2 regions of the Anaerosinus gibii genome follow, and region 2 is predicted to be linked to the other one. Evidence: a T-box and tRNA genes for the amino acid it is inferred to sense, from the RefSeq annotation. Region 2 holds a T-box; the other holds one or more tRNA genes.

Region 1 (7,792 bases), 430 kb from region 2:
TTTTTCTTTTTCTGCTTGTAAATACTTAGCCACTACTTCTAGTACGGGCATTTCTGTTGCAAAATGGCCTGCATCAAGAATACAAATTCCAGCATCTAGTCCTCTTTGTGCATCATGATATTTTAAATCACCAGTTACAAATAAATCTGCGCCTGCATAGGCAGCTTTTCCAATAAATTCAGCCCCACTACCGCTACATATTGCAACTTTTTGAATCATCGTATTCGTATCACCAACAAAACGTACTTGCTCAGCTTTTAGCGATTCTTTTGCTATTTGAATAAACTCCAGAGCTTTTAACGGCTTTTCAAGTTTTCCAATTCTCCCTAAACCAAATGCTTCTCCTGATTGTTTTACCGGATACAAATCATAGGCAACCTCTTCATACGGATGTGCTTTCATCATTGCTCTAACAACCCGATGAGCAATTTTTTCCGGCATAATCGTTTCTAAGCGCACTTCATTTACATATTCCAACTTACCTTGTTTACCTATAAACGGAATTGTACCTGCCAAAGGCATAAAAGTGCCTTGTCCCTTTACCTGAAATGTGCAATGACTATAATTTCCGATATGACCAGCACCTGCTTTTGCAATCGCCATTTGTACAACACTTACATAATCTTCCGGAATAAATACAACAAGTTTTACTAAAGCTTCCGAATCAGTGATCGACAGAGGTTTTGTATCTTTTAGTGATAATTTTTCTGCTAATACGTCATTTACTCCATGATTTGCAATATCTAAATTTGTATGCGCCGAAAAGATAACAATTTCATTTTTTATTATTTTTTCAATTAATCGTCCTTGTGGTAAATCCATCCGTAAGTTTTTCATTGCTTTAAAAATAAATGGATGATGAGAAATGATACAATCAACCTTTTGCTCTATTGAACGTTTAATAACAGCCTCGCTTACATCCAAACATACCATAATCTTTTGAATGTCTCTACTGGGACTGCCAATCATAAGCCCAACATTATCCCAACTTTCCGCTAAATGACGTGGCGCAATTTTTTCCATTACATCCATCATTACTTGGCATTTTATAGACATTTTAATCGCTCCTCTAGTCCTTTTACTTTATTTCGTTCAATTTTGTATTTTTCCGATTGTTTAACATCTTCACTCTTTTCCATTGCCATTAAAATACGCTTACTTTGCATTAAAAGATTTTGTATGTGATTCTTTAATAAGGGATGTCGCTTCTTCCATAATATTGTACCGATATCACTAAGACTTTCATCTCTCCATGCATCTTGTCCTGGCTTTGCCAAAATTATTTCATATAATCTGCCTTCATCAATGACTAAATCTTCATCTTCAATGCGCCATCCATTATTCCACAACCAATTTCTTAAACTACTTGTTGCATTTTGCGGCTGTAAAGCCATGCCTTTTACACCAGCTAAAACCTCTGGCTTTGCAGATAAAATTTCCACCATAGTAGTTCCACCCATACCAGCAATCGTTAAAAAAGTGGCTTCATTAGGTTTTAAAACACGAATGCCATCACCCAGTCTTACTTCTATTTTATCTTCTAGTAAATAGTTTTTTACTGCTTGTTTAGCAGCCTGATAAGGCCCCGTATGGACATCACAGGCAAAAGCTCTCGCAACGATTTTTTCTTCAACTAAATAAATCGGCAAATAAGCATGATCTGTTCCTATATCAGCAATAACACAGTTTTTTTCCACAAAATTCGCAACTGCCATTAAACGATTTCCTAATTTCATCTTTCATCCCCCAAACGGTGATATACTAAAAAATGCAAAGCTCAAAAGCTTTGCATTATCAATTCATACATGGTGGGCGATAACAGGATCGAACTGCTGACATCCTGCTTGTAAGGCAGGCGCTCTCCCAGCTGAGCTAATCGCCCATATAGAATTTTAACCGATACCATTTCACTCAAAATGGTGGGCCCACCTGGGATCGAACCAGGGACCAACCGGTTATGAGCCGGTTGCTCTACCGCTGAGCTATAGGCCCAAAAAATTGGCTCCTTGAGTAGGACTCGAACCTACGACCGATCGGTTAACAGCCGATTGCTCTACCAACTGAGCTATCAAGGAATGTTGCCAACAAGAAATATTATACATAAACGAAAATATCTTGTCAAGCATCTAGCCATATACTTAGCAACTTTTTTACTAGTATATTTATTCTAAGAAATCTTTTAATTTCTTACTTCTACTTGGATGACGTAACTTTCTTAAAGCTTTCGCTTCAATTTGACGAATACGTTCACGAGTTACCCCAAAATTTTGCCCAACTTCTTCAAGTGTTCTAGCTCTTCCATCATCTAATCCAAAACGTAATCGAAGAACTTTTTCTTCCCTTGGCGTAAGAGTTTCTAGAACTTCTTCTAATTGTTCTTTTAGTAGCATAAAGGAAGCAGCTTCAGCCGGTGCTGGTGCATCCTGGTCTTCAATAAAGTCACCTAAATGAGAATCTTCTTCTTCGCCAATTGGCGTTTCTAATGAAACTGGTTCTTGAGCGATTTTCATGATTTCACGTACTCGCTCTACAGCTATTCCCATTTGTTTAGCAATTTCCTCAGGCAATGGTTCTCTACCAAGTTCCTGTAAAAGCTGACGTGATACACGAATTAATTTATTAATTGTTTCCACCATGTGTACAGGAATACGAATCGTTCTTGCCTGGTCAGCAATCGCACGCGTAATTGCTTGACGAATCCACCACGTTGCATACGTACTAAATTTATATCCTTTATTATAGTCAAACTTCTCAACGGCTTTAATTAAACCAAGATTCCCTTCTTGAATTAAATCCAAAAATAGCATTCCGCGTCCAACATAACGTTTCGCAATACTTACTACTAGACGTAAATTTGCCTCTGCTAAACGTCGTTTTGCCTCCTCATCGCCTTCTTCCATGCGCTTCGCCAAACGAATTTCTTCTTCTGCAGTTAAAAGAGGTACTCTACCGATTTCTTTTAGATACATTCTTACTGGATCATCTATACTAATACCCTCTGGAATACTTAAATCAATATCTGTATCATCATTTCCATGATCATCTAAGTTTACGTCATCATTATCATCAAGTCTTTCCGAATCATGTCCTTCATCAACAATCTCAATCCCTTTACTCGAAAAAACCTCATACATATCATCAATTTCATCTGGAGATAAATCTTCACTTTGAAGTGCATCCATAATTTCACTATAAGTTAACACTCCGCCATGTTTCTTCCCTTTCGCAAGTAACTTTTCCACAACTTCATTATTTACATGCGCCGATGATGCCGTTTTCTTATCTGCCATTTAAATCCCTCCTTTCACTGCAAATATAGAATTTTTCATTGTATTCATAAATCTATCTACCCCATCAATCATACATCTTATTAATCTCATATTTTATTCGTTGACTTTCCGCCAATTCCTGCAAAAAGCCTTCATCCCCCATACGTTCTAATTGATCTGCTCGTAATCTATGCTTTTCATACAAATCCTTTAAATGTGCTAAATGAATTGACTTAATACAATCATCTACTAACTGTACATTGTCACTATCCTCGAATTCATTTAGCAAACAACGAGATAATTCATTATTTGCAGAATCGCTCAAATTTAACGATATCCCAATATCAGAAGTACTCTGACCCTTTTTATGAACATCTGATAAAAATTGCATAATCTCTCTATGATCTTTATTCTTAAATTCATCTATTTGCAATTGTGCTTCTACATAAGGTATTATATTGTTATCTTCCCATAATAAGCGTATGATATGACGCTCTGCACCTAATGCAGCACTATCAACACGTTGCACAATAGTATTCATTTCTATAGCTTGCCCTTTTTTTACATTATTATCCTGTTTATTTTTTTGTAGATATTTTTGAATTTCACTTCTGACTGCACTTTCATCAATACCTAGAGTTTGCGAGATTTTAGCAATATAAGCATTTACTTCAACTGCATTATCCGTTTCTGCCAAAACTGGAACTACATCTGCAACTACGGCAACTTTACCATCCAAAGTTGTATAATCATAATCACGTAAAGCTTTATCTACTTGATAATCTAACAATGGTAAAGCATGATCTGCCAGTTTTCTAAATGCTTCGGCACCATGTTTACGAATAAATTCATCGGGATCTTTTCCATCAGGAATTGATATAACACTTACCTCAGCACCAAGATTGCGTACAATAGACAAAGCACGTACTGTAGCATTTTGTCCTGCTGCATCACTATCATATGCAAACAGAATTTTTTCTGCATATCTTAACAATCTCTTTGCTTGCTGTTTTGTAAAAGCAGTACCTAATGATGCAACGACATTTTTTATTCCATTACTATGCGCAGTTACAGCATCCATATACCCTTCAACAACAATTGCACACCTTTCTTTTTTTATGTGCTCACGCGCAAGATGAAGCCCAAATAAAATATTTCTTTTATTGAAAATCACTGTTTCTGGAGAGTTCAAATATTTAGGCTGACTATCGTCTAGAACCCGTCCACCAAACCCAACTACATGATTCTTTTCATCGATAATAGGAAATATTACACGATTACGAAACCGATCATAGACACCTTCATTTTTTCTTTCTGCAGCTAGTCCAGATTTAACAAGTAATAAATCACTTATCCCTCGCTTTTTAAATGCGCGACTTAACTTATCCCATGCATTAGGTGCAAACCCTAATTTAAACTCATCAATAATATTCTGTCCAATACCGCGTCCAAATAAATAATTTTTAGCTTCTATTCCGTAATTCGTTTTCGTTAAACAAGCATAAAAAAAGTCCTTTGCTAAATCCTGTACATTCCACAAACGATGCATTTCTTTTTCTCTGGCTATTTCTTCAGAGGTTTTTTCCTTCTCTGGTAATGGAATGTTTGCTTTTTGCGCTAATAATTTTATAGCTTCAAACCAACTAATATTCTCATATTTAGAGATAAAAGAAGCAACATTTCCACCCACCTGACACCCAAAACAATAAAAAAGCCCTTTATCCGGACTAACAGAAAAAGACGGCGTTTTTTCATTGTGAAAAGGACAACAGCCCCAATATTTCGTACCCTTCTTTTTTAGTGACACATATTCAGAAACAACTACGACAATATCACTCGAAGTTAAAACTTGTTCAACAAACTCATTAAATATTATTTTTTCCATAACCAACCCTTCATTGAGCCTGTTAAAATCAAAAACGATTATTTTTCATTCAAATGATGAATAATTGAAACATCCTACATAGATTCGCCAAGATTCTACATTTTCCTGCCTAATAGAGATAAAATTAGAAAACCTTCCATCTAAATGGATATTTTCGACAAAATTTAAGATAATTTTACTATTCATTCGAAAATCCATCTCATGTTATAATTATATTCAATATAAAATTCAAATATCCTTTTTCCCTATTGACAATATTCTTCAAATTTGTTACAGTTTCGAACTTAAAAGTCACACACTGATATTTTCAGCGTGTGACTTTTTTTAATCGCCAAACATAGTAGACGGAATAAAAATATCCTCAAAAGTTTTAATCGCAAATAAATCTGTTAAGCCAGCAATATAATCAGCAACAGTTAATGCTAATCCCCATCTATTTTCACGCTTTCGAAAATCTTCTGGCAACTTATCCGGATGCGAGAAAAAATACTCATATAAAGTATGAATAACATAAGCCGCTTTTTTTCTTTCTATTTCTAAATCTTTAGCATGATATATAGTCTCAAACATAAAATCTCTAAATTCATCCATGCTTTTCTGAACACTTTCAGATAGTATAATATCATTTTTACCGCTTGATGTAAGAATCATATCGGACACCATAGCCGTAATCATTTTAGACGGTCTAATTCCAAAAATTTCAGCTACATCTTTAGGCAACATATTGGGTGTCAAACGACCCGCACGTATTCCATCATCATAATCATGGCAAAGATACGCGATCCGATCAGAAATTCGGACTATTTTTCCTTCTAACGTAGAGGGTAGGTTTCTGCCTGAATGATTTAAAATTGCATCCTTTACTTCATTTGTTAAGTTTAACCCCTCGCCATTTTGCTCTAAGTACTCAACAACACGTAAACTCTGTTCATTATGCCTAAAATGCCCTAATATCTCTTTCATCGCATCCTCTCCAACATGACCAAATGGAGTATGTCCAACATCATGGCCTAAAGCAGCAGCCTCAGTCAAATCTTCATTTAAATTTAACCCCCGAGCAATCGTTCTAGCAATTTGAGCTACTTCGAGACTATGTGTCATTCGCATTCGATAATGATCACCTGGCGCAATATAAACTTGAGTTTTGTGTTTTAAACGTCTAAAGGCTTTACTGTGAATAATCCTATCTCTATCACGTTGAAAATCAGTGCGGAAATCACATGGCTCTTCCTTGAATCTTCTTTTACTATCTTTACTTTTACAGGCTAGGGGTGACAAGTTCAAATATTCTCGCTCTTCGATTCCTTCACGGATTGTCATCTTTTATCGCCTCACATTATTTCACTTTTTTTACAATGCTTTTTCTTAAAATATTTGTTATACTACAAACGAGAAAGGATGATTTCACCCAATGAAAAAATTGAAAATATATTGTTTACTACTTCTTCTCATTTTTATCACAACATCTTCCGTTTATGCAAAGCCAACAATTACCTCAGATCGTAAAACATTTGACATTGCCAGCGGACAATATCTTCTTGAAGGAAATGTTTCTGTATCGACAAATAGTAGAGTTATAAAAGCTGGAAAAGCACGAGTTAATGTCATCTCACTTGAAGTATGGGGAACTGACGGTGTAGAGGTTACACAAAATGATTTATCTTTTTATGGCGATCAGGTTTATGTAAATGGTAAAAGTTCCTTAGCTCAAATAGATGGCGGAGTAAAATTAGAGACAAATTATACAACAATTACAGCAAACCAGGTAGATTATAATTGGAAGACTAAAATCGCAACTTTTCATGGAAATGTCACCTTTACTGAAGGTAACACAACCTCTTACTTTTCTGTATTACAATATAATGTAGAAACAAATACGATTATCTAATTAAGAAATTACCTTTAGATGAGAAAAAGGGCAGTTATAAAATAACTGTCCTTTCTTATTATCTTCGCCTATAACCACCGATAATATTTCCACCACCAAAAAACATCCATCCTAAAATGGCCAAAATAATTAAATTACCAATATCAGCACGTAATATCCCTATATCCACTAAAATTGATACAACCGTCATTCCTGAAATATACAACATAATCTTTTTTATTGAGTAATATGGATATTGACGGCGTAATAAAATATAAATTGCCCCTAATACTGCCAAATCAATGAATATACTAGCAAACGAAGAAAGAAAAATGCATTTTAATATTCCACTAATAACAAAAACAGTTAATAACTGTATTGTAACATTTTTCATGACAATCCCTCCTAATAAATGTTTATAATCATATTTTAACATATCTCCCTTTCATAAATCATCATTTTCCTTTTAAATATCAATAAAATTTACAAAAACTCTTAAATTTTTTCTCTTTTAAGTTATTACTAAGACTTAAATTATATAAAACTTCAGATCATAAATAATCGAAAATATTTACTTCTTTAGCAATACAATTTATAATAACAAAGGGTAACTTTACCAATAATAAAACAAAACTAAATTGTATAGGAGATTTCTTCATTATGGCAAAAAAAAGAATTGTTGCATTAGAATATATGCGCGGTATAGCCATGCTTGGAGTCATTGGTATTCATACAGGGTCACAATATTTATCAAATACTTTCAATAATATA
Region 2 (7,792 bases):
CCTGTCCTTCAATTTTAAACGGTGACTTTAGCGTGCCGTATTTAGGATCTCCTAAAACCGGATGCCCGATATAAGTCATATGTACTCTAATCTGATGTGTCCTTCCTGTTAAAAGGCTACATTCCACTAATGTATATTCGCCAAAACGTTCAAGCACTCTAAATTTAGTTATCGCATCTTTGCCACCTTCAAAAACAATCGCCATCTTTTTCCGATCCGTGGCGTGACGGCCAATTGCCCCTTCAATAACACCCTCATCTTCTTTAATATTTCCGTATACAATCGTCAAATATTTTCTTTGTGCTGTCTTAGCTTTTATTTGGGCGGCTAAATTCAAGTGTGCAATGTCGCTTTTTGCAGCAACCATAACACCTGATGTATCTTTATCGAGTCGATGAACGATTCCCGGTCTAATTTCACCATTAATTCCAGATAAATCATCACAATGAAATAAAAGCGCATTAACTAAAGTACCAGTATAATTTCCAACTGCCGGATGTACAACCATACCTCTTTTTTTATTTATCACAATCAAATGCTCATCCTCATATAAAATGTCTAATGGGATATCTTCTGGTACAATTTCTACTGGTTTAGGCTCCTCTATTGTAACATCTATTTTATCTGATAATTTAAGCTTATAATTTGATTTCACAACTCTGTCATTCACAAAAATTTGGTTTTGTTCAATTTTTTTCTGAATATGCGAACGCGATAAATTTTCTATATGATCTACTAAGTAAAGATCCAATCTTTGATTTACATCATTTTCTGTAATCATAAAGGTAAATTGATTACTCATTTTTTTCTCCCTTCATCTTACAATCTGCATAAAACATTGTAATAATAATCATACCTACGCCAACAACAATAAAAATATCTGCAATATTAAAAATAGGCCAAATTTTAAAGTCAAAAAAATCTACAACTAATCCAGTCCTTATCCTATCTATCAAATTCCCTACAGCTCCGCCAAAAAGCATCCCCACACCAAGTCTAAGCATTTTAGATTTTTGAGGGATGAGTGGATATATATATCCCGTCATTAGAATCATAATTGTAGCAATTAAAATAAAAAACAGTCGCTGATTTTCTAATATTCCAAAAGCCGCTCCTGGATTTAATATATAGGTAATATGGAATATCCCTTCTATCACAGGAAGGGAATCTCCTAATTCCATACTATTTTCAATAAGAAATTTACTAATTTGATCTAACAAAATTATCCCAATAGCTAAAAAATATATCGGCACACGCGTTCTCCTAACACAAATTTTTTCATTCTTACATTGCTTTATTATATCATCTTACTTAATTTATTAAAACTTACTACTTAAATCAATTCTGCATCTTCTAAAAACAACCCTTTATTTAATTATCGAAAAAGATTTTAGCCATCTACAAAAAGAAAATTCAGTAATCCTTTTTCTTTGAAAATATAAAATAAGCCCACAAACAATAAGAAGTAAAGTAACAAATATGCTGAATTGGGGGGAGCAGAAAACATTCTCACCTATGATTGAATAAATTAAAATTCCTGGAATTTGTCCAATTCCAGTCACAATAATAAAGTAAAAAATTTGCATTTTGGATAGCCCGCAACTATAACTAACCACTTTAAAAGGTACAATGGGAATAATACGTGCTGCTAAAACACCAAATAAACCATTTTCCCGGATATAATTATTAAATATTGTCAAGTAATGTTCGGGAACAATCCTTTCTATGATAACTTTCCCATAAAATCTTGACAATAGAAAATCTATAATCGCACCTAATAATGCTCCAATCCAGGAGTATAAAGCCCCTAATTGCCAACCAAATAACCAAGAATTTGCCAAAGTAATAATCATTCCTGGAATAAAAGGAAACAATGACTGAAAAATCATAATAAGAATGCTCATGATAGGCATCCATATTCCATATGAAATTAAAAAGTTCTTCATTTCTTCAATATTCGCACTTCGCAATATTTCTAATACATCTTTGCAAAATTTCTGTAATTCCGGAACTAAATAATACAAAGAGAATATCCCAATGATGGATAAAAATCGTATTGTTAAGCCTTCTTTATTCTTCACAGTATCTCCTCTTTAAGTTAATTAAACCTATTACAAGTTACCTTGTTTTGCTTCAATGATATGAAGGATTTGGACAATAAAATCTCCAATAACAGGTAAATTCAATACAATCAATCGACTTAACAAATCAATAAGAATTGCAAAAACAATTGTAGCACCTACAGCTATTCCTAATCCTTTAGAGATCCCAGCCAAAAAATTCAAATAAATAATTTTAGATGGTTTCTGTAATAAATCAATATACTCAGCAATTCTCATAGATTCTAATCGATCAGCTAACTTATCTATTTGTTTATCCAACTTATTTATACGCTCATTTTCCATGACAAAACCTCCATTTATAGCATTGCCATTTAATATAAGAAAAAACGGGCTAAGCCCGTTTTTTCTTATATTAAAGTTGTTTTACAACTTCAGCACAACGTTTGCATAAAGTTGGATGTTCAGTATCAGCGCCTACTGAATCATCATAAATCCAGCATCGTTCACATTTATCACCTTCGGCTAATGTTACCTCAACGGCAATTTCTTTTTCTGGATTTTTATATACGCTTTCTCCTAAAGCTTTATCAGTACCTTCAATAACATTTACTTGAGAAACAATCAAAATTGAAGGTAAAGCTTCCTTGATATTCATTAATTCACTATATGTTACTCCATCTGCATAAATGTTTAATTTAGCATCTAACGGATGTCCAATCACTTTATTGCGGCGAGCAATCTCTAATGCTTTTGTTAATTCACCACGCATAGCTAAAACATTACTCCATTTTTGTTCTAACTCGGCATTCAAATATTCAGGCTGCGCTTTTGGCCATGCTGCAAGCTGTACGCTGTCAGGCATCCCGGTTTCTTTTTGCATATACTTCCACACCTCTTCAGAGGTAAAGGTAAGAATCGGCGAAATCATTTTGACTAATGTTTTTAAAATTTCATACATCGTCGTTTGAGCTGCACGTCTTTCCAGAGAATTTGGCAAAGATGTATATAATCGATCCTTTAAAATATCCAAATAAATCGAACTTAAATCAACTGTACAGAAATTATGAATCGTATGATAAACCACATGGAATTCATAATTTTCATATGCCTCAGTAACCGTCTCGCGAACTTGTTCCAAACGTAATAACGCCCATTTATCCAGATCTTTTAATTCAGCATAAGCTACTTTATCTTTGTTAGGGTCAAACCCATTTGTATTGCCAAGAATATAACGGAACGTATTACGAATTTTCCGATAAACTTCTGACATTTGTTTTAAAATATCTTGCGACAAGCGAATATCTGCTTGATAATCAGCTGATGCAACCCATAAACGTAGAATATCCGCACCAAATTTACTAATAATGTCTTTTGGAGCCACGACATTTCCAATAGATTTAGACATTTTACGACCATCACCATCAACGACAAAGCCATGGGTCAGTACAGCTTTATATGGTGCTTTACCACGCGTTGCAACTGATGTTAATAGGGAAGATTGGAACCAACCACGATGTTGGTCACTGCCTTCGAGATATAAATCGGCCGGCCAAGCCAAACCTTCGCGCTGTTCTAATACAGAAGCATGACTTGAACCACTATCAAACCACACATCCATAATATCGCTTTCTTTACGGAAATGGTTATGACCACATTTCGGACAAACAAATCCCTCTGGTAAAATTTCTTCTGCAGTTTTCGCCCACCATGCATTAGATCCTTCTTCTTTAAATAAGTCTTTTATTGCATGAATTGTATCATCATTAATAATATGTTCATTACATTTTTTGCAATACATAATTGGAATCGGCATCCCCCAAACACGTTGACGTGAAATGCACCAATCATGACGATCTGCCACCATATTATGAATTCGATTTTCACCCCAGGCAGGAATCCATTTTACATCTTCAATTGCTTTTAAAGCCGCGTCCCTAAACCCATCAACAGAGGCAAACCATTGTTCAGTAGCACGATAAATGATTGGATTTTTACAACGCCAACAATGTGCATATTGGTGACGAATGGAACCATTGCCAAGTAATTTTCCCGATGCAGCTAAATCCTTAATAATTGGTACATTTGCATCATGAACAAGCATACCTTCATATTTCCCAGCCTCACTTGTAAATTTACCACTAGCATCTACAGGGCTGATAATCGGTAATTTACATCTCATTCCCGTTTCAAAGTCATCTTGCCCATGTCCCGGTGCTGTATGAACACATCCGCTACCTTGTTCTAATGTTACATAGTCGGCAGTTACAACCGGTGATTGTCTGTCAATGAATGGATGAGCAAACACCATTCCGGCTAAATCTGCACCTTTTATCTTCGCTAAAACCTTATATTCATCTTCAATTTTGCACTGTTTCATTACACTTTCAATTAGGCCAGAAGCCATTAAATAAACTTCTTCGTTTACTTGCACCCAAGAATATTCAAATTCTGGACTAACTGCAATTGCAACATTGGCAGGTAACGTCCAAGGTGTCGTTGTCCAAATAACAGCATAAACCTTACTTGCATCCACGCCACTCGGTAAATTATTCTTCGCATCAATTAAAGGGAATTTTACAAAAATTGCATGAGATTTTTTCTCTGCATATTCAATTTCAGCCTCTGCTAAAGCCGTTTCACAAGAGGTACACCAATAAACAGTTTTAAGCCCTTTATAAATATGACCTTTTTTCGCCATTTCACCAAATACTTCAATTTGCTTTGCTTCGTATTCTGGTTGCAAAGTCACATAAGGATGGTCCCAATCGGCCTGAACTCCTAAGCGTTTAAAATCCTCTCTTTGAATATCAACATATTTTAACGCATAATCTTTACACTCTTTGCGTAAAGCTAGTGCATCTAATTCATGTCGATTTAACCCTAAGATTTTTATTGCTGCGTGTTCAATTGGCAATCCATGTGTATCCCAGCCTGGAACATACGGGGTATCAAAGCCCCGCAATGATTTATACTTCATAATAATATCTTTTAATACTTTATTTAAAGCATGTCCCATATGAATATTTCCATTCGCATATGGAGGCCCATCATGTAAAATAAATTGTGGCTTGCCTGATGCTTGCTCACGTCGTTTTTGATAAATATTTATTTCTTCCCAATGTTTTAACATTTCCGGTTCTCTTTGTGGCAAATTACCGCGCATCGGAAATTCAGTATCTGGTAAATTTAAAGTTTTACTATAATCCAAAATATTTCCCTCCAAAAGTAAGTAAAATAAAAAAACCTCTCCATCCCCAAAAAGGGACGAGAGGTTATTCCCGTGGTACCACCCTAATGACTTATCTCATAAAAAGCCACTTTTGACGTTATAACGTTCGTCATTCGGCGCAATCTACTTTACGTTCAATCCGCAGTTCAAGAGTGATCTTCATTAACAACTTCTATCGAGCTCCCACCATTTCCCGACTCGCTGAAAAAATGATTGCTAATTACTCTCTCTATCATAACTATTTAACATATAATGAACAGCTAACTACGAGATATTATACAAAATTAATATCTCGTAGTCAAATTCTTTATAATTTATTCTTCCTCTGCCTCATCAGAATCTTTTAATAACTCTAATTGAGTCAAAACCAATGTACGCATTCTTGTTCGATAAAGCTGTGATCTCTGGTTTATTTCTTCATATTCAGTCATTTTTTCTTTTACTTTTAGATTTGCTTCATCAAGCAAACGCTGTCCTGTAACCTTTGCTTCTTTTATAATGAGCTCTGCTTCTTTTTTCGCATTTAATTTCACTTCTTCTGCAGTTTCCTGAGCTACAACTAAAGTATTATGTAAAGTATTTTCCAAATGCTGAAAATGTTCAACTTTAGTTTTAAGTTTATCAATAGAATCCTTTAAGTCAACATTTTCACGATATAGTTGCTCATAATCTTTAACAACCCTATCTAAAAACTCATCAATCTCATCTTCATTATAACCGCGAAAACTTCTTTTGAATTCTTTATTATGAATATCTAATGGTGTAAGCATGCATACTCCTCCTCAAATATCACTTTATATGTATCTTTTTAATACAATACTAATTCTACCTTTTTTAGTTTGTCCACGGATTTCCTCTACTTCAACTCTGCCTCGCCCACGCATTGAGATAATATCCCCAACTTTTATTGTCTGTGAAGCACCTTTGATTGATTGCCAATTTAGTTTTACTTTTTCTGTTGCAATATCCGCAACAATTTTACTACGTGATGAACTAAAACCTGCTGCAGCAACTGAATCAAGTCGAAGCGATGCTACAGTTGCCCTAATCTCTTTACACCGCTCTTCTTTAGGTTCAATTTCACTTAAATCACATTCTTCTACACTAATACTTGCCGCTCCAATTTGAATAAAATTCTGCATAACATATTCATAAATGGTGCTATCTACTAATATTTTGCAATGATCACTTTTCACTAATAGATCACCAAGGACATTTCTTTCGATACCAAGGCCAATTAAAGAGCCGAGGATATCCCTATGCGAAATATGATAATACTTATCATTCCAAGTCGCTTTGATTACCTTTATCGCAAAATCCTCATTGCCAAGAAAATCTTTATGTTTAAAGGAAACCCGCTGCCGCTCAGCTCCATAGTACCCCCCAGAACTATTAATTTCTATATTATCGTAAGACGCGGCAATCGTCTCAGCAATTGTATAGCCATACGGGTCTAAAAATTCACTCACCTTATACTTGCGATTTTTAGACACAAGCTCTGCAATGTCAAGTAATCTAGCCGCAATTTCCGCCCCTTCAGTTCCACGATAATATCTCAATATTTTTTCACGATCAGCCATTCTTTTTCCCCATTGATTTAGATTTATTCGTTGCAGATTCAACCGCATCAATTAAAGCACTTCTTACAGCACTTTTTTCTAATTCGTAAATTCCTGCAATAGTTGTTCCTCCTGGAGAAGTGACCATATCACGAAGCTCAGCCGGATGTTTGCCTGTCTCCAAAACCATTTTCGCTGCCCCCAACATCGTTTGAGCAGCAAGTGTAATTGATACATCTCGAGTTAATCCCATCTTTACTCCAGCATCAGCTAAAGCATCAATAATAACAAAAGCATATCCCGGACCACTACCTGACAATCCCGTTACTGCGTCCATGGCGCTCTCACTTAAAACAACTGCCTTACCAACTGAATCAAAGATTTCTAATGCAATTTTTTTATCGTCTTCTGTCGCATATTGTCCCATTGCAATTGCCGCCATTCCTTCTCCTACTGCTACTGGCGTATTAGGCATGACGCGAATTACGGGTTGTTCTGAAAAATATCTTTGTAAGGATTCTAAAGTCAATCCAGCAACAACAGAGATAATTAAGGTGTCCTTTTTTACACTTTTATAAATAGACTTTAAAATACCATGAACAACTTGTGGCTTCACTGTTAAAAATAAAACATCTACACTACTTCCAACAATATTTCCTTCACCTTGAGCTTCAATATTATATGTAGTTTGTAAATATGCTCGACGTGATTCAATAATCTCAGCTACATTAATATTTCTTGCAGGAACTAATCCTGCTTTGATTATCCCACTTAAAATAGCTTCAGCAATTGCCCCGCCACCAATAAATCCAATCTTTAAATTATCCAAATTGCTTCCTCCTATTTATTTAACCAAGGCATAACTAACTCAGATTCTTCTTCATTCTTAGGGGTATAAGCTACATCAACATTACTTGGAGTACATAAAAAGATATTGTTTC

What was found. A T-box is a leader RNA that pairs with one kind of tRNA and senses whether it is charged. The one in region 2 lies ahead of ileS (isoleucine--tRNA ligase), so its partner is inferred to be a tRNA-Ile.
Region 1: it has a tRNA-Ile gene. The T-box ahead of ileS (isoleucine--tRNA ligase) is inferred to sense a tRNA for this amino acid. The anticodon was not compared.

Annotation. Positions count from the first base shown of each region.
Region 1 covers NZ_CP120678.1:798,574-806,365, reverse strand. The annotation lists gene P3F81_RS03780 (Nif3-like dinuclear metal center hexameric protein) at 1-1,056, opposite strand, end outside; gene P3F81_RS03775 (tRNA (adenine(22)-N(1))-methyltransferase) at 1,047-1,736, opposite strand; tRNA gene P3F81_RS03770 (tRNA-Val) at 1,807-1,882, opposite strand; tRNA gene P3F81_RS03765 (tRNA-Ile) at 1,918-1,992, opposite strand; tRNA gene P3F81_RS03760 (tRNA-Asn) at 2,000-2,075, opposite strand; gene rpoD (RNA polymerase sigma factor RpoD) at 2,163-3,290, opposite strand; gene dnaG (DNA primase) at 3,355-5,154, opposite strand; gene P3F81_RS03745 (deoxyguanosinetriphosphate triphosphohydrolase) at 5,479-6,474, opposite strand; gene P3F81_RS03740 (OstA-like protein) at 6,566-7,042, shown strand; gene P3F81_RS03735 (hypothetical protein) at 7,101-7,415, opposite strand; gene P3F81_RS03730 (acyltransferase) at 7,682-7,792, shown strand, end outside.
Region 2 covers NZ_CP120678.1:1,228,533-1,236,324, reverse strand. The annotation lists gene P3F81_RS05875 (RluA family pseudouridine synthase) at 1-802, opposite strand, end outside; gene lspA (signal peptidase II) at 795-1,253, opposite strand; gene P3F81_RS05865 (TVP38/TMEM64 family protein) at 1,368-2,081, opposite strand; gene P3F81_RS05860 (DUF5665 domain-containing protein) at 2,112-2,405, opposite strand; gene ileS (isoleucine--tRNA ligase) at 2,476-5,271, opposite strand; T-box leader at 5,321-5,537, opposite strand; gene P3F81_RS05850 (DivIVA domain-containing protein) at 5,607-6,062, opposite strand; gene P3F81_RS05845 (YlmH family RNA-binding protein) at 6,087-6,872, opposite strand; gene proC (pyrroline-5-carboxylate reductase) at 6,865-7,680, opposite strand; gene P3F81_RS05835 (cell division protein SepF) at 7,692-7,792, opposite strand, start outside.